DNA from 4 places in the Brachybacterium sp. NBEC-018 genome. Region 3 is predicted to be linked to each of the others. Evidence: riboswitches for the same ligand, from Rfam matches in the RefSeq annotation. Region 3 holds a riboswitch; each other region holds the start of a gene.
The links. Region 3 has a riboswitch for thiamine pyrophosphate ahead of thiM (hydroxyethylthiazole kinase). Riboswitches for the same ligand answer to the same signal wherever they lie in the genome.
Positions count from the first base shown of each region.

Region 1: linked by a shared signal. The riboswitch ahead of NLU66_RS14205 (ECF transporter S component) and the one ahead of thiM (hydroxyethylthiazole kinase) in region 3 are both predicted to bind thiamine pyrophosphate.
Region 2: linked by a shared signal. The riboswitch ahead of NLU66_RS07235 (MFS transporter) and the one ahead of thiM (hydroxyethylthiazole kinase) in region 3 are both predicted to bind thiamine pyrophosphate.
Region 4: linked by a shared signal. The riboswitch ahead of thiC (phosphomethylpyrimidine synthase ThiC) and the one ahead of thiM (hydroxyethylthiazole kinase) in region 3 are both predicted to bind thiamine pyrophosphate.

Region 1 is NZ_CP100650.1:3,124,944-3,129,273, forward strand. It holds gene NLU66_RS14195 (M13 family metallopeptidase) at 1-888, shown strand, start outside; gene NLU66_RS14200 (hypothetical protein) at 908-1,480, shown strand; TPP riboswitch at 1,495-1,599, shown strand; gene NLU66_RS14205 (ECF transporter S component) at 1,656-2,246, shown strand; gene NLU66_RS14210 (ATP-binding cassette domain-containing protein) at 2,257-4,290, shown strand; gene NLU66_RS14215 (ankyrin repeat domain-containing protein) at 4,287-4,330, shown strand, end outside.
Region 2 is NZ_CP100650.1:1,619,222-1,623,551, forward strand. It holds gene NLU66_RS07220 (acyltransferase family protein) at 1-264, shown strand, start outside; gene NLU66_RS07225 (prolyl oligopeptidase family serine peptidase) at 280-2,286, opposite strand; gene NLU66_RS07230 (hypothetical protein) at 2,387-2,869, shown strand; TPP riboswitch at 2,990-3,082, shown strand; gene NLU66_RS07235 (MFS transporter) at 3,074-4,330, shown strand, end outside.
Region 3 is NZ_CP100650.1:2,965,593-2,969,922, reverse strand. It holds gene NLU66_RS13470 (bifunctional hydroxymethylpyrimidine kinase/phosphomethylpyrimidine kinase) at 1-549, opposite strand, end outside; gene thiE (thiamine phosphate synthase) at 546-1,205, opposite strand; gene thiM (hydroxyethylthiazole kinase) at 1,211-2,029, opposite strand; TPP riboswitch at 2,020-2,114, opposite strand; gene NLU66_RS13455 (MFS transporter) at 2,195-3,391, opposite strand; gene NLU66_RS13450 (GntR family transcriptional regulator) at 3,388-4,065, opposite strand; gene NLU66_RS13445 (Gfo/Idh/MocA family protein) at 4,235-4,330, opposite strand, start outside.
Region 4 is NZ_CP100650.1:153,790-158,119, reverse strand. It holds gene NLU66_RS00680 (MFS transporter) at 1-1,038, opposite strand, end outside; gene thiC (phosphomethylpyrimidine synthase ThiC) at 1,108-2,859, opposite strand; TPP riboswitch at 2,857-2,970, opposite strand; gene NLU66_RS00670 (hypothetical protein) at 3,150-3,800, shown strand; gene NLU66_RS00665 (glycine betaine ABC transporter substrate-binding protein) at 3,819-4,330, opposite strand, start outside.

The DNA.
Region 1 (4,330 bases), 160 kb from region 3:
CTGCTCGAGGCGTACCGCGTCTCGATCGAGGGCCTGGACTGGATGACCGAGGAGACGCGCGCGAAGGCGCTCGAGAAGCTCTCCCTGTTCGTGCCGAAGATCGGCTACCCGGAGACCTGGCGGGACTACGAGGGCCTCGAGATCGTCGAGGGCGACCTCGTCGCGACCGTGCGCGCCTCGCGCCGCTTCGACGCGGAGTTCGAGTACGCGAAGGTGGGCGGCGAGGTCGACGAGACCGAGTGGCACATGACCCCGCAGACGGTCAACGCCTACTACAACCCCGGCCGCAACGAGATCGTCTTCCCCGCCGCGATCCTGCAGCCCCCGTTCTTCGACGCGGAGGCCGACGACGCCGTGAACTTCGGCGGGATCGGCGCCGTGATCGGCCACGAGATCGGCCACGGCTTCGACGACCAGGGCTCGAAGTTCGACGGCCACGGCAACCTCGTCACCTGGTGGACCGAGGAGGACCGCGCCGCCTTCGACGAGCGCACCGCGGCCCTCATCGAGCAGTACTCGGCGCTCTCGCCCCGGGACCTCGACGACGCCCACCACGTCAACGGCGCCCTCACGGTCGGCGAAAACATCGGCGACCTGGGCGGCCTCACGATCGCGGTGAAGGCCTACCTCGCGACCGCGGGCGAGGACTCCCCCGAGCTCGACGGTCTCACCGGCCTGCAGCGCGTGTTCTGGTCCTGGGCGACCGTGTGGCGGGGCCTGACCCGGCCGCAGGAGGCGATCCGCCGCCTCGCGATCGACCCCCATGCGCCGATGGAGTTCCGCTGCAACACGGTGGTGAGCCATCTCGACGCCTTCCACGAGGCGTTCGACGTGCGCGAGGGCGACGGCATGTACCGGGCGCCCGCCGAGCGCGTCCGCATCTGGTGAGCGCGCACGCGGGGCGGGCATGAGGCCCGAGGCGCCGTCGTACACCGACTCGACCCGGCCGTCGGCCGTGGGCTGGACCCGGATCGGCCTGACCGCCGCCTCGGGGGTGGTGCTCGTGCTGCTGTCGCTCGCCCGCGGCGGCGTCCCGGTCCCGCTGCTGGTCGCCGTCGCCGTGCTCTTCGCGCTGCTCGCCGTGTGGACGTGGTCGCACCATGCGACGCGCGTCCTGGTCGACGGTCGCGGCGTGACCGTGAGCCTCGGCGGGTTCTGGCCGCAGGCCACCTGGCCCGTCGAGGACTTCCGCACCGTGCAGCTGCGCGAGCTGGAGAGCTCGGTGGTGGGCGTCACCGTGGGCGGCTACGGCTGGCGGCGCGGCCGGGTCCTCACCCCGACGTCCGAGCAGCTCACCGCCGTCGGCTCGCGCCGCACCCACACGCTCCCGGACCCGCAGGCCACCTACCGGCTGCTCGTGACCCGGCCGGGCACCCAGGTCGAGATCATCGGCCGCGGCGGCACGCACTACCTCCTCTCCCCCGTGGACCCGCGGTCCACCGCGGAGGCGATCGACCAGGCGATCCGCGCGCGACGGTAGACTGGCGCGCGGTCATCCACTGACAGGGGAGCACCGCACGGTGCTGAGAGTGCGCGCATGCGCAGACCCTCGAACCTGAACCGGGTCATTCCGGCGGAGGGAGTCGGGATATCCGTCGCGGCGCCCCAGGCGCCGGACGCCCCTTTCCACGAGGAGAGGAGTCGGAATGACACGCATGAGGACGATCGACCTGCTGGTCAGCGTCGCGATCGGAGCGGCCTTCGGGGTCGCGTTCCTGGGATACGGGGCCCTGTACTCGCTGATCGGGCCGCTCACCGCGGCCTTCAAGCCCGCCGAGGGCATCCTCGCCGGCATCTGGTTCCTGCCCGCCGTGCTCGCCGCGCTCATCGTGCGCAAGCCCGGGGCTGCCCTGCTCGCGGAGCTCGTCGCCGCGACCCTCGAGATGATCCTCGGCGGCCAGTGGGGCTGGGGCACCGTCGTCTCGGGCCTGCTGCAGGGCGGCGGCGTCGAGATCGGCTTCCTGATCTTCGCCTACCGCCGCTTCACGCTGCCCGTCGCGATGCTCGGCGGCGTGATCGCGGCGGCGCTCGAATGGGTGTGGGAGCGCTTCTCCTACTACCCGGAGATGAGCTGGACCTTCGCCCTGCTCCTGCTCGCCTTCTTCCTGGTCTCCGGCGCGCTGCTGTGCGGCGCCCTCGGCTGGGCGGCCGTGCGGGCGCTCGGCGCGACGGGAGCGCTCGACGCGCTGCCCGCGGGCCGGGACCGGGACCGCGAGCGCCGCGCCGCCGCCACGACCGCCGCGTGAGGGCGGCTGCGTGACGGAGCTGCTCCTGGACGGGGTGCGCTGGCGCCCCACGGGCCGGGACGAGCTCGCTCTGGACGGCCTGCAGCTGCGCGTGCCCGCCGGGCAGAGGGTGCTGCTCACGGGGGTGAGCGGGAGCGGGAAGTCCACCGTGCTGCGCGCCCTGGCGGGCCTGCTCGACCCCGAGGCCGGGGACCTCGAGCAGGCCCCCGCCGGGCCCTCCCGCCCCGGGGAGCGGGGGCTGCTGCTGCAGAACCCCGCGCATGCGGTGGTGGGCGCGACCGTCGCGCGCGACGCGGCGATCGGCCCGGAGAACGCGGCCCTCCCCCGCCCCGAGATCCACGAGCGGGTGCGGCGCGCCCTGGAGGCCGCGGCGGTCGACGTCGACGGCTCCCGGGACCCGCTCGCCGTCTCCGGCGGGCAGCAGCAGCGGGTGGCCCTCGCGGGCGCCCTCGCCCTGCGCCCCGAGGCGATGCTGCTCGACGAGCCCACGAGCATGCTCGATGCCGAGGCGGCCGCGACGGTGCGCCGCGCCGTGCTCGCCGCCTCCGCCGGGCGGACCCTCGTCATCGCCGACCACCACGTGGAGCCGTGGCGGGAGCACCTCGACCGGATCGTCGTCCTGGGCCCCGGCGCGCAGGTACTCGCCGACGGCCCGCCCGAGGAGGTCCTCGACCGGCGGCCCGAGCTGCAGGAGCCGGAGCCCGCCGCGGGACCGTCCCCGGAGCCGGAGCTGCGGATCGAGCCGGGGCTGCTCACCGTCGTCACCGGGGCGAGCGGCGCGGGGAAGACGACCCTGCTGCGCTCCCTCGCCGCGGAGCCCGGCCGGCGACCCGGCTCGCTGCTGCTCGTCCCCCAGGACCCCGCGCACTTCTTCCTCGCCTCGACCGTGCGCGGGGAGCTCGGCGACGCGGCGGATCCCGCGGCCGCGGCGGATGCGCAGTCGCTGCTGGACCGCGCCGGCCTCGCCCACCTCGCCGAGGCGAATCCGCACCGGCTCTCCGGCGGGGAGCAGCGGCGGCTCGCGATCATCGCCGCCCTCGCCGCTCGACCGGACGTGCTGCTGCTCGACGAGCCGACCGTGGGCCTGGACGGCGAGCGGCGGGCGGCGGTGCTCGCCCTGCTCGAGGAGGCCCGGGATCGTGGCACCGCCGTCGTCGCCGCCTCCCACGACCCGGTGCTCGTCGCCTCCGCAGGGTCCCGGCACCACCTGGGCGGCGACCCCTCCCCCGCCCGGACGGCCGCGAGCACGGCGGAGGGACCGGCGGCCACCGACCCCGGGGCGTCCGACGAGCCCGATCGGCGGATCCTGCCCGTCCCCCGCCCCGCAACCCGGCCCGCGGACGCGCTGAACCCGCTGACGCTCTGCCTGATCGGCATCCTCGCGGCGGTCGGCTCCTACGCCGTCTCCACCTGGCAGGGCGGGCTGCTCGCCCTGCTGCCCACCGTGCTGCTCGCCCCGCTCGTGCTCCGCTCCGTGCGCGGCGCGGCGTGGCGGCTCGCCCCGGTGCTGCTCTCCGCCGTGAGCCTCGCCTGGACGACGGCGCTGCTGGGCGAGGCGCCGGCCCTCAGCGGCGAGGCCTGGCTGCTGGGCCTCAAGGAGGCCTGCCGGATCACCGCCTTCGTCGCCCCCGGCGTCATCGCGCTCACGAGCCTGGACGTCACGGCCCTCGGCGACGCGCTCGGCGGGCGGCTGCGCTGGCCGGCGCGGCCCGTCGTCGCGGTCGTCGCGGCGCTCGTGCGGGCCGGGCACACGGGCCGGCAGTGGGAGATCATCACCTCGACCCGGGTGCTGCGCGGCCGCGGCGGCCGCCGCTCCCCGCGGATGCTCGCCGGCGCGACCCTCGCCCTGCTCGTGGACTCCCTGCGCGGCGCGGAGCAGCAGGCCCTCGCCCTCGACGCGCGCGGCTTCGCGACCGCGACCCGGCGCACCTGGGCGCTGCCCAGCCGCTTCACGCGGGCGGACCTCGTGGGCGGCGCGGTCGCGGCCCTGCTGCTGGTCTGGCCCGCCCTCGCGCAGCTGCTCTGGGCTAGCCTGCCCGGATGAACGACCAGACCGATCCTGCCGACGAGCAGGTCGTGGCCCT
Region 2 (4,330 bases), 1.3 Mb from region 3:
GGGGTGGCGCAGCGCCTCCCGCGCATCCGCCCGGTGCGGGCCCTCGAGTGGATGGGCCGCAGCTCGATCGTCATGTACGTCGTGCACCTGCCCGTGCTCGAGATCCTCACCCGCTACCTGCCGCTGCCCGACGGTCTGCCCGGCGCGCTGATCCTCGGCACCGTCACCCTCGGCGCCTGCATCGGCGCGGTGCACCTGCGGCCGCGCACCCCGTGGCTGTACGTCTTCCCGGACCTGCGGCGCCGGAGCGCCGAGCGCGGCTGACGGGCGCCGCGGCGATCACCAGGGCAGCACCTCGGGGATCGGCGCACCGCCCCGCACGTGCTGGTCGACGAACGCGAGCACCGTCTCGTTCCAGGTGAGCGCGTTGGACGGCGTGAGCACCCAGTGGTTCTCGCTCGTGAGCTGCAGGAAGCGGTGCGGCATGTCCTCCGGGGCGCCGTCCCAGTGCGAGACCAGGTCCCACCACAGCCGCAGCGCCTCGCTGATCGGCACCCGGAAGTCGCGGCTGCCGTGCGTGAGAAGCATCGGCGTGGTGATCGCGGCGGCCGCCGCATGCGGGGAGTAGGCGCGGTACCACTCGGGATCCGCGTCCTCGTGGCCGTGCACGCGCATCTTCGAGGCGGCCGCGTCGGTGGTGCGGTGCTGCTGCGGCAGCGCCCACAGCCCCGCATGGCTCACGATCGCGTCGAAGCGGTCCGTGTGCCCGGCGATCCAGTTCGCCATGAACCCGCCGAAGCTCGCGCCGAGCATCGCCGTGCGCGTCTCGTCGAGCTCGGGCCGCTCGAGCACGAGGTCCAGCAGCGCCTCGCACTCGGCGAGCACGACGTCGGGCCGGCGCGGCCAGCCGCGGTTCAGCCCCGCGTCCCCGTACCCGGTGGACATCGCCGGATCCGGCATCAGCACCGCGTAGCCGCGGGCGGTGAACAGCCACGGGCACCAGCGCCAGCTCCACGCGTTGTAGGAGGAGTGCGGGCCGCCGTGCACCCACAGCAGCGCGGGCGCGGGATCCTCGGCGCTCGCACCCGCGGGCGTGCACAGCCAGCCGGGCACCTCGACGCCGTCCACCGTGGTGGTCACCTTCTCGAGGGTGCCGGGAATCGGGCCGACGGCGCCCGGCGTGGGCAGCTCCACGGCGCCCTCCGCGGTGATCCGCACCGGGCGGGCCGGCGTCGCCACGTCGCTGCGCAGGGCGAGCACGGAGCCGTCCTCCGCGGGGGAGAGGGAGGAGAACACGCCGCCCGCGGCGAGCGTGGAGACGGCGCCGGTCGCGGGGTCGACCGCGAGCACCGCACCGGAGGAGTGCAGGTCCCCGCTCACGAGCAGCGTGCCGCCGTCGGCCTGCCACACCACCTGCCCGGCGGTGAGGTCGCCGAGATCCGCCGCGACCACGCCGCCGCCCTCGAGGTCGTGGATCTCCAGGCGCCCGTAGCTCGTGTCCGTCGGGGTGGAGACGGTGGAGCGGGTGACGGCGAGGAGCCGGCCGTCCGGGGACAGCACGGGGGAGTCGTAGCCGTGCTCGTCCGTCGCCTCGAGCAGCGCCGTGCGCTCGAGGGTCGCCGCGTCGATGCGGACCAGGCCGGTGCGGGTCTCCCCGCGGGCGATCCGCTCGGTCCACTCGGTCACGACGGTGCGCCCGTCACGGGAGAGCGTCGCGGAGGCCGTGTGCAGGGGCAGCGTGCCGGCGTCCGGCGTGAGATCCCGCAGCTCGCCCTGCGCGGTGACGAGCAGGAGGTGGCGGGAGGAGTCGCCGCGCTCGTGGTCCCACTGCCGGATCGGCATGCCCGTGTGCCAGATCGTCGTGCGCTTCGCGTCCTTCCGCGCCGCGCGCGCCTCGGCGTCCTCCTCGATTCTCACCCCGGGCAGCACGCTCGTCGCGGCGAGGATCGTGCCGTCGCCGGCCACGTCGAGCAGCTCGAGCCCGCCCGGCGCGTGCGCGAGCACCTGCGCCTCCCCGGTGAGCGGCAGCCGCCAGATCGCCGTCGTCCCCTCGGGCGCGTCCCCCGCGGGATCGGGACGGGAGGAGGTGAACAGCAGCGAGCCGTCCGGCGCGAAGCGCGGCGAGGACTCGCCCTTCTCCGAGACCGTCAGTCGCCGGGCCGGGCCGCCGGCCGTGAGCTCCCAGAGGGAGGGGACCAGGCGGGAGAGGTGCTCGTCGGCCTCCTGCACCACCGCGACCGCCCGGCCGCCCGGGCCCGCGGCGATCGCGGAGACCCGCGGCACACGCAGGAACGCCTCCACGTCACGGAGGTCGAGGGACGGGGAGGCGGGGGCGTCAGCGGTCATCCCTGCACGCTATCGAGCCAGGCCACGGCCGGTGCACGATCACGGTTGCGATGCGGTCACGGACCTCCTCGACGGTGTCCGGCGGGTGCACGATGTGCCCATGGTCCGCCGACGCACCCTGCTCGCCGCGCTCGCCGGAGCGGCCGCCCTCAGCGGCTGCGACGGCCCGGCGACGCGCCCGGAGGACGAGGCCACCGCCGCGAGCTGCATCGACTGGATCTCCCTGGAGACGCCCGCGGACGCGGCGGCGGAGTCCGACGCCGTCGTGCGCGGCACGGTCGACGGACCGCCCGCGACGGGTCGCTACGAGCTGTACGACGTGCCGCTGTGGACCGTTCAGGTCGCCGAGTGGGTCTCCGGAGCCCCGGCGGACGGCGAGGGGTCGAGCATCGAGGTGCTCTCGTTGCCGTACGGCTGCGGGGAGAGCCGCGACGCCCTCACGGGCATCGAGGACGCCGGCGAGGTCTACCTGTTCGTCCGCGCCCGCGGAGACCGGTGGGAGACGGTCACCGGCTACCGCGGGATGGTCCCCGCCGCCGAGGACGGCTCGATGCCGGGGAGCTGGCCGGACGAGATCGGCTGAGGGCGGCGCGCCGGCAGGAGCGGGTCGGCCGACGGCGGTCGGCGCGCCCGGGCCCCGGCGCGAAGACGGCGGTGTCCCGTGGACACGTCGGCCTGGCGCGACCCGCACCCGGGATACTCGATCGCGGACACGGGGTGCGCCGCCGGCGCTGAGATCACACCCGTGGAACCTGATGCAGCTCGTACTGACGAAGGGATGTCCGCCATGCGCTCGCGCCTGCCCGCGACCGATGCACCCACCATCGACGAGGTCGACCACCCCGGCCCCGTCGGCCCGCCGGACCGTCTGCCGCCCACGGGGCGCGCCGCGCTCCGCGCCGGCGTGGTCGGGAACTTCATCGACAACGTCCACGTGTTCCTGCCGCTCACCGCGCTCACCCCCGCGCTCGCCACGGTCGCGGGGCCCGGGGTCGCGGCGGCGACCGGCGCGATCGTCGTCATCGCGATGATGCTCGGTCGGCCCGTCGGCGGGGTCGTCTTCGGCAGGATCTCCGACCGCCTGGGCCGCACCCGCACCACGCAGGTCGCGATCGCCGGCACCGCCGGGTGCGCGCTGCTGATCGCCGCGATGCCCACGCACGAGCTGCTGGGCGCGGGCACGATCGCGCTGATCCTCGGTCTGCGCTTCCTGGGCGGCATCTTCGTCGCCGGGGAGTACTCCGCCGCGATCCCGCTCGCCATGGAGTGGTCGCCGCCGCGCCGCCGTGGCCTCATGAGCGGCCTGATCCTCTCGATGGCGCCGTGGGCGCAGGGGGCGATCGCCTTCGCGACCGCCACGCTGCTGCTGGTGCTCGGGCCGGAGGAGTACGCCGTCTGGGGCTGGCGACTGCTGTTCGTCGTCGGCGCGCTGCTCTCGCTGGGGATGCTGCTGTACTACCGCTCGCACGTCGTCGACGCGCCGATCACCCGCCGCGCCACGACGGACGGGGATACGACGCCGGTGCGGGGCGGCGTCCGGCAGGTGCTCGCAGGCCGCTGGTCCGGCGCCTTCCGGCAGGCCTTCGTCATGATGACGGGGCTCTGGCTGCTCACGAACACGACGGTCCTGCTGCTCACCGCGCGGCTCGGGGAGGGCGGCGCCCTCGCCGCCACCGAGGTCGCGCTCGCCATGGGCATCGCCTCCGTCGCCCAGGCGCTCGCGATGGCGCTCGCCGGGCACCTCTCCACGGTGATCGGCCGGCGCCGGCTGCTCACGCTCTGGGGGATCGCCGCCCTGCTCCTCGGGCCGCCCCTGTGGTGGGCGGCCGTCGGCTCCGGGAGCCTCGCCCGGGCGGCGCTCTGCGCGGCGCTGCTGCAGGTGGTGACCGTCGCCGCCTACGGCCCGGTCTCCGCGTATCTGTCCGAGCGTTTCCCCACGGCCGTGCGCTCCACCGGGTACGGCTCCGCCTACAGCCTCTCCCTCGTGCTGCCGGCCCTGTACCCCTTCTACCTCCCGCTGCTCGCCGGGATCACCGGCCCTCGC
Region 3 (4,330 bases):
GCCGCTCAGGTGCCCGCCCTTGGCGAGCACGAGGACCTCGTGGCGGGCGGCGAGCGCCTGCGCCTGGGCGAGGGCCTGCTCCCAGGTGCTCGCCTCGGGCTGCTCGGCGAGCACGGCGAGCTCGGGGAGGTTCGGGGTCACGAGGTGCGCGTGGCGGAGCATGTCCCTCAGCGCCTGCTCGGCGGAGTCGTCGAGCAGGCGGTCGCCGCTCGCGGCGACCATGACCGGGTCGAGCACCACCACCGGAGGGCGCACCGCGCCCAGCCAGGCGGTGACCGTGTCGATGATCGTGCCGTCGAAGAGCATGCCGATCTTCACGGCGTCGATCGTGACGTCCTCGCTCACCGCCCGGAGCTGCGCGTCGAGGAAGGCGGGCGGCGGCACGTGCACCTCGCGCACGCCGCGGGTGTTCTGGGCGACCAGCACGGTCGTCGCCGCCATGCCGTAGCCGCCGTTCGCGGCGATCGACTTGAGGTCCGCCTGGATGCCGGCGCCGCCGGTGGGGTCGGTGCCGGCGATGCTGAGGACGCGGGGGACGGGACGGCTCATCGGGCGCCCTCCCAGGCGCGGCGCAGCTCCGCCGCCGCGTCGAAGGGGGAGGGGGAGGAGCAGATCGCGGAGACGACGGCCGCGCCGTCGAGGCCCGCGCGGCGCAGGTCGGGGAGGTCCGCGGCGCTGATCCCGCCGATCGCGACGGCGGGGAGAGCGGTCGCGGCGGCGACGGCGGCGACGCCCTCGACCCCGATCACGGCGGGGGCGTCCGCCTTGGTGGTGGTGCCGTGGACGGCACCGATGCCGAGGTGGTCCGCACCGGCGGCCTCGGCCTCGCGGGCCATGGCGGCGGTCTGCGCGGAGACCCCGATGACGGCGTCCGGCCCGAGGAGCCGGCGCACGAGGTGCGCGGGGAGGTCGGACTGGCCGACGTGCACCCCGGCGAGCCGCACCCCGTTCGCGCGGGCGGCGAGGACCACGTCGACGCGGTCGTCGACGATGATCGCGACCGACGGGGGCAGGGTCTCCGCGAGGGCCGCGCAGAAGGCGAGCGTGTCCCGGGTGGGGAGCTGCTTGTCACGCACCTGGACGGCCGTGACACCGCCGGCGACGGCGTCCCGCACGGCGGTGACGGGGTCGTGGCCGGCCCGCTCGAGCTGCGGGCGGTCCACGACGAGGTAGAGGGAGAGGTCGATCTCAGGAGGGGTGCTCATCGTGGTCATCGCACCTTCGCCTGGTCACGGACGTCCTGGGCGGTCAGCGCGTGGAGCCCGTCGAGGAGCCCGACGGCGAAGGAGCCCGGGTGCTCGGCGGTGCGGGCGGAGCGCTCGGCGGCGAGGGTCAGCACGGTCGTCGCGGCGACCGCGGCGACGAGGTGGTCCTCGACCACGGCGGCGAAGGCCGCGGTGATCCCGCCGAGCGCGCAGCCGGCGCCCGTGACCTTCGTGAGCAGCGGGCTGCCGGTGGCGACGCGCACCACGCTCTCCCCGTCGGTCACGAGGTCCACCGCACCGGAGACGGCGACGACGGCGCCGGTGCTGCGGGCGAGGGACGTGGCGGCCTCGTGGGAGTCGTCGGCGGAGTCGATCGAGTCCGCGCCGCGGCCGCCGGCGGAGAGCCCGGCGAGGGCGCGGATCTCGGAGGCGTTGCCGCGGATGATCGCGGGCTGCTCGGTCACGAGCCGCGCGGCGAGGGCCGTGCGCACGGGCAGGGTCCCGACGGCGACGGGGTCCAGCACCCAGGGGGTGCCGGCGGTGCGCGCGGCGGCGACGGCCTCGACCATCGCCTCCCGCTGCTCGGCGCCGGCGGTGCCGAGGTTCACGAGGACGCCGTCGGCGATCCCCGCGAAGATGCCGGCCTCCTCGGGCACCGCGACCATGGCGGGGGAGCCGCCCACGGCGAGCAGTGCGTTCGCGACGAGGTTCGTGGTGACCACGTTGGTCAGGCACTGCACGAGGGGGACCCGCGTGCGGACCTCCTCGAGGGCGGCCGCGAGGACCGCCGGGTCGGTGGGGGCAGAGGCGTGCGCGAGTGTCATGGCGACATCCCTTCGCTAGTCCGAGCTAGATCAGGTTCGACGGGTGTCATCTCAGCCCGGTCCTCGGGCACCCCGTGTCACTGCAGGCCACCGTACGTGATCGGCGCCCGCGCGGGGGCGGCGTCCGTGGCCGGGCGGCCGACGTCGCCCCCGGAGGGGAGCGCCTCAGGCGGTGCGCAGGCCGCGCCGCACGAGGAGCAGGCAGAGGGCGCAGAGCACCACGAGCATCGAGAGCGAGGCGGGGTAGGCGAGCAGCGGCAGCAGTGCGGCGAGGATCGTCGGCAGCAGGAACCCGAGGTAGGCGAGGGCGTAGTAGACGCCGGTGAGCCCGGCGAGGTCCTCTGCCGTCGCGATGCTCTGCACCTGCAGCAGTCCGGCGACGACGAGCGTGCCGTAGGCGGCGCCGAGCACCATCGCCACGAGGATGCCGAGGACCGGGCTGCCGATGGCCGTCGCGAGCACCGCGAGCAGCAGGCCCGCGCACATGGCCGCCTGGCCCACGGGCAGGGAGCGGCCGCCGGTGAGGCGGTCCAGCCGCGGCACGAAGGACTGCACGACGGCGCCGGTGCCGAGGGTGAGCACCGTCAGCGCCGTCGCGTAGAGCGTCGCGCTCTCGCCGAGGTGGTGCTGCACGCTCGCGGGGATGACCGCGTAGGCGACGCCGGCCGCGCCGAAGATCCACGGCGCCGCGGGGACCACGGCGCGGGTGAAGCGGCGGTGCCCGGCGGCGGGCACGCGGAGGTCCTGCCACCAGTGGCCGGCGGCGGGCGCGTCGGCATGACGGGTCTCCGGGGCGAGCAGGAGCAGCGGGGTCGCGAGCAGCGCGAGACCGCCGTGCACGAGATAGGGGAGGACCTCGGGGAGCGGGGCGAACTGGGCGAGCAGCCCGCTCACCCCGGCGCCGAGCGCGAAGCCGAGCGTGAGGGTGAGGGAGGGGCGGCGGGCGCCCGCGACGGCCGGGGCGCCGATCTCGTACGGCGGCGAGGAGAGCTCCTTCATCCAGGCCGTGCCGACGGACATGGCGGCGCCCACCCCGAGACCGGCGAGCACCCGGCCCAGGCACAGCAGCGCGAAGACATGGGGGCTCGCGGCGAGCAGCGCGCTGCCGAGCACGGTCGCGGCCATGCCCACGAGCATCACGGGGCGGCGGCCGTGACGGTCGGAGAGCGCGGCGGCGACGAGCAGGCCGGGGGCGAGCCCGGCGACGTAGGTGCCCAGCAGGAGGTTCGCCTGCCAGGCGGCGTAGTGGCCCACGGACTCGTAGACGTGCAGGAGCGGGGTGAAGTGGTTGCCGCCCCAGGCGAGCAGGAAGGTCGCGGGGACCACGAGCCTCCAGGGGGCGCGGATCGCGGTGCGGCTCATCGTGCGCCCCCGTCGAGCTCGTAGGCGTCCTCGACGTGCGCGCGCAGGCGCTCGGCGAAGGCCGCCGGGTCTCCCGCGGTGAGGAGCGCGGCGAGCTCCTCGTGCTCGGCGAGGAGGGCGGGCATGGTGCCGCTGCGCTCGTCGAGGACGGCCGCGGTGAGGCGGGCGAAGCGGGGGCCGAGGTCCTCGCAGATCCCGGCGACGACGCTGTTGTCCGCGGCGGCGATGAGGGCGAGGTGGAAGTCGAGGTCCGCGGCGGCGAAGGCGAGCGGGTCCTGGGCGGTCGCGGCGGCGCGCTGCTGGGAGAGCAGCTCCGCGAGCTCCTCGGCGAGGGCGGGGATGGCGTCGGGCCTCGAGAGGAGGGCGGCGCCGGCGGAGGCCTCGAGCATGGTGCGCACGGCGATCAGCTCCCGGCGCTCCCGCGGCGTGACGGTGGTGACCAGGGCGCCCTTCTTGGGGAGCAGGCGCACGAGGCCCCAGCGCTCGAGCTGCAGCATGGCCTCGCGGGCGGGGGTGCGGCTGATGCCGGTGGCCTCGGCGAGGTCGCTCTCGCGCAGCAGCTCGCCGGCGGGCAGATCGCCCTCGACGATGCGGCGGGCGGCCTCGGCGGCGGCGCGGCGGGCGAGGGTGCCCCGGTCGGGGTTCCTCCAGGGGAGGGCGTAGGCGATGTTCACGCCCCCGACCCTAGATGATGCATGCATCAAGGGATGCATTGGGGTGAGGAGTGAGACGTCGGCCGGCCGGCCGCTGCGGGCCTGCGGGCGGCCCGGATGCACCGGACCCCCGAGGAGCGGGGCTCCCCGGGGGTCCGGTGTCGAGGCGGCGGGCAGGGCCCGCCGGGTCTCAGAGGGTGCTGGCGAAGGGGTCGAAGTCCGCCGGGACCGGCGGGACCGCGCCGACCGAGCTCGCGACCGTGACGAACTCGCCCGAGGCCGCGGA
Region 4 (4,330 bases), 1.1 Mb from region 3:
CGCCGCGAGCGAGGGGGCGTCCGGGGAGGCGTCGAGCAGGAACAGCTGCAGCGAGGGGCCCATGAGCTGCGAGGTCACCGCGATCGCGAACAGCAGCGCCATCCCGGCGATCGCGTGCTGGGCGACCAGCGCGAAGATCGCGAGCGTGATCGCCATGCCCACGAGGCCCATGAGGATCGTCCCGTAGATGCTGCGGTCCGCGAGCCGGCCCGCGATCACATTGCCCACCGTCATGCCCACGCCGAACACGAACAGCGCGACCGGCACGGCGCGCTCGCCGAGGCCCATCACGCCCGGCACGATCTCGCCCACGTAGCTGTACACCGCGAACATGCCGCCGAACCCGATCGCACCGATCCCGAGCCCGAACCACACCTGGCCGCGGCGCAGCGCCCCCAGCTCACCGCGGATCGAGCCGGTGCCCGTGGAGCCCTCCGGCTCCGGCACCAGGCGCCAGATCGCGAGGGTCGACGCCGCTGCGAGCACCACGACGATCACGTACGCCGAGCGCCAGCCCACCGACTGCCCGAGCGCTGTCGACGCCGGCACGCCGAGCATCGTCGCGATCGTCAGGCCCAGCATCACGAGGGACACCGAGCGGGCGCGCCGCCCCGGCGGGGACAGGCGCGAGGCGACGAGCGCCGAGACCCCGAAGAACGCGCCGTGCGGCAGCCCCGCCACGAAGCGGGCGAGGGCGAGCACCGTGAAGCTCGGCGCGATCGCCGAGGCCAGGTTCCCGAGGCCGATCAGCGCGATGAGCACCACCAGGAGCCTCGCCCGCGGCACGCGCACCGCGGCGATCGTCACGAGCGGCGCCCCGATCACCACGCCCAGCGCGTAGAGCGTGATGAGCATGCCCGCCTGCGGCACGCTCACCTCGAGCGAGCGCGCGATCTGCGGCAGCAGACCCATCGACGCGAACTCGGTGGTGCCGATCGCGAAGGCGCCGAGCGCCATCGCGAGGATGACCAGCCGCAGCCGGCCCGGGGGCAGGGGAGCGGGGGCCGCAGGCGGCAGGGTGGTGGTCGAGGTGCTCAACAGGGGCTCCAGCGCGGGGTGGTTCAGGGCATCGCTGCCGACGCTGGCACCGGTGGGGACCCCTCGATCCTACGGGCGAGCGGGCACCGATGGGGAGGGCAGGTACACCGTGCCGCCCTGCTCGCGGAACTCCCGGGACTTCGCCTCCATGCCCGCGAGCGCGATCCGCTCCTGGGCGGGCATGTCCCCGTAGGTGTCGCGGATGTCCTGCGAGATCCGCATCGAGCAGAACTTCGGCCCGCACATCGAGCAGAAGTGCGCCGTCTTCGCGGGCTCCGCGGGGAGCGTCTCGTCGTGGTACTGCTCCGCGAGCTGCGGGTCCAGGGACAGACCGAACTGGTCCCGCCAGCGGAACTCGAAGCGGGCCTTCGAGAGCGCGTCGTCGCGGTCGCGGGCGCCGGGGTGGCCCTTGGCGACGTCCGCCGCGTGGGCGGCGATCTTGTAGGTGATCACGCCGGTCTTCACGTCGTCGCGGTCGGGGAGGCCCAGGTGCTCCTTGGGCGTCACGTAGCAGAGCATCGCCGTGCCGTAGCGGGCGATCTCGGTGGCGCCGATCGCGGAGGTGATGTGGTCGTACGCGGGGGCGATGTCCGTGACGAGCGGGCCCAGCGTGTAGAACGGGGCGCCGTGGCACAGCTCCTGCTGGCGCTCCACGTTCTCCCGCACGAGGTGCAGCGGCACGTGCCCCGGCCCCTCGACCATGACCTGCACGTCGTGCTCCCAGGCGCGGGCGGTGAGCTCCGCGAGCGTGTCGAGCTCCGCGAACTGGGCGGCGTCGTTCGCGTCCGCGAGGGAGCCGGGACGCAGCCCGTCACCGAGGGAGAAGGAGACGTCGTAGCGGGCGAAGATCGCGCACAGCTCGTCGAAGTGCTCGTAGAGGAAGTTCTCGCGGTGGTGGGCGAGGCACCAGCCGGCGAGGATCGAGCCGCCGCGGGAGACGATCCCCGTGACCCGCTCCGCCGTGAGCGGCACGTGCCGCAGCAGCACGCCCGCGTGGATCGTCATGTAGTCCACGCCCTGCTCGCACTGCTCGATCACCGTGTCCCGGAAGATCTCCCAGGTCAGGGCGTTCGCATCCCCGCCCACCTTCTCGAGCGCCTGGTAGATGGGGACCGTGCCGATCGGCACGGGGGAGTTGCGCAGGATCCACTCGCGGGTGGTGTGGATGTCCTCCCCGGTGGAGAGGTCCATGACGGTGTCCGCACCCCAGCGGGTCGCCCACTCGAGCTTCGCGACCTCCTCCGCGATCGACGAGGTCACCGCCGAGTTGCCGATGTTCGCGTTGACCTTCACGAGGAACGCGCGGCCGATGATCATCGGCTCCGCCTCCGGGTGGTTCACGTTCGCGGGGATGATCGCGCGGCCCGCCGCGAGCTCGCTGCGCACGAGCTCCACGTCGCAGCCCTCGCGCAGCGCCACGTACCGCATCTCCGCGGTGATCTCCCCGCGGCGGGCGTAGTGCATCTGCGTGACCCGTCGGCCCTCGAGGCCGCGCAGCGGCTCCCGCCGCGCACCCCGCCACTCCGCGCTCGCCTCCCCGCGGCGCACGGCGCTGCGGCCGTCGTCCTCGAGGCTCCGACCGCGGCCCGTGTAGTCCTCGACGTCGCCGCGGCCGCGGATCCAGTCCGCGCGCAGCGGGGCGAGTCCCTCCTCCGGCTCGCAGCCGGGGCCCGCGGTGCGGTAGACGGTCACGGGCGGGTTCTCCGCGCCGCTCGGGGCGGGGTCCTGGGAGATCCGGGTGACGGGCACGCGGATGCCGTGCTCGGGATCCTCGAGGTGGTCGAGGGTGTGGGTGGGGTAGTTCTCAGGGCGTGCGGACATGCAGTCGCTCTCCTTCTTCCTTCGCCGGCATGACCCGGGCAGGTTCGGTCGGTACTCGGACCGCGACAGTCCGATCTCAGCCCGTTGCGACGGGCACCCGAGGGATCGGCGAGCACCGTACCCCAGGAGCGGGAGGGCCGGCGGCGCCGTCCGTCGGCGGGGCCGACGGGCCGGTCTGATCGCGACGGACCTGCGGGCCGACGGGCCGACGAACCTGCCCGATCGGCTGTGCTCCGCGACCGCGGCGCCTACAGTGGGCCCCTGCCACCGCGGGACCACCAGGAGCGACGATGACCCAGCCCCAGCCCGGCCTCCCCGAGCCCCGGCCCGGCTTCCACGGGCCGCAGTTCGGCGCGCCCGTGCCCGCCCCGGACCGTCGCGAACGGCGGGACGGAGCCCGCTACGGCATGGCCCTCGTCGCGACCGTGATCGGCTCCTACCTGCTCGCGCAATGGTCCCCGGTCGGGTTCGTCGGCTTCGACGACCCGCTGCTGAGGCTCCAGGGCATCGGCCAGCTCGGGATCGGCCTGCTCGTGCTCGCGGGCGGCCTCGCCCTCGCGCCCACCGCCCTGTGGCGGGCGGCGCTCGCCGTGCTGGTCGTCGTCGTGCCCGTCCTGCTCGGGACGGTCCTCGTGATCCCGTACCTCCGGGGCGACCTGGACATGCCGCAGCCCTTCCCGCGGATGCTGGACCTCTCGATCCTGGGCCCGGCCGTGGGGCTGCTGGGCTGGCTGATCGTGCGCGGACGCAGCCCCGTGACGTACGTGCTCGTGCTGGGCTTCCTGCTGATCCTCCCCGCGCAGTGGGCGGTCATGTTCTACGGGATCCCGAGCCCTGTGCTGTGGGGCGTCGAGCTCGTACTCGCCGCGGTGATCGGGATCGGCGCGGCGTGGCTCGCGGCGCTCGGCTCGCGATGGCTGCTGGGGACCGTGCGGCGGTGACCTGCCGGAGCGGGCCGCTCAGGGGCGCGTGACGAACCCCTGCTCGACCATGAAGTCGAAGGCGACGTCCGCCGGGAGCTCGCCGCCCTCGTCGACCCGCAGGTTCAGCGCCCGCAGGGCGTCGTCCGTGATGGCGGGGGAGATCTGGTCGAAGACGTCCGCGAGCTCGGGGTGCTTCTCGAGCGTCGCGGTGCTGAGCACCGGGGCGACGTTGTAGGCGGGGAAGTAGCCCTTGTCGTCCTCGAGGATCGTGAGGTCCAGGCTCTCGATGCGGCCGTCGGTCGTGAAGACCTCGCCGAAGTTGCAGGCGCCGCGGGCGGTCGCGGTGTAGACGGCGCCCGTGTCGTAGATCGAGATGTTCTCCTCGGGGACGCCGTCGGCGGCGTCGCGGGGGATGCCGTAGTCCTCCAGCAGCGGGATCAGGCCGTCGGCGCGGGAGTTGAACTCGGGCTCCACGCAGATCGTGCGGTCCTCGACGGGGAGGTCAGCGATCTCGCTCAGGGAGCTGATCCCGCCCAGCTCCTCGACGG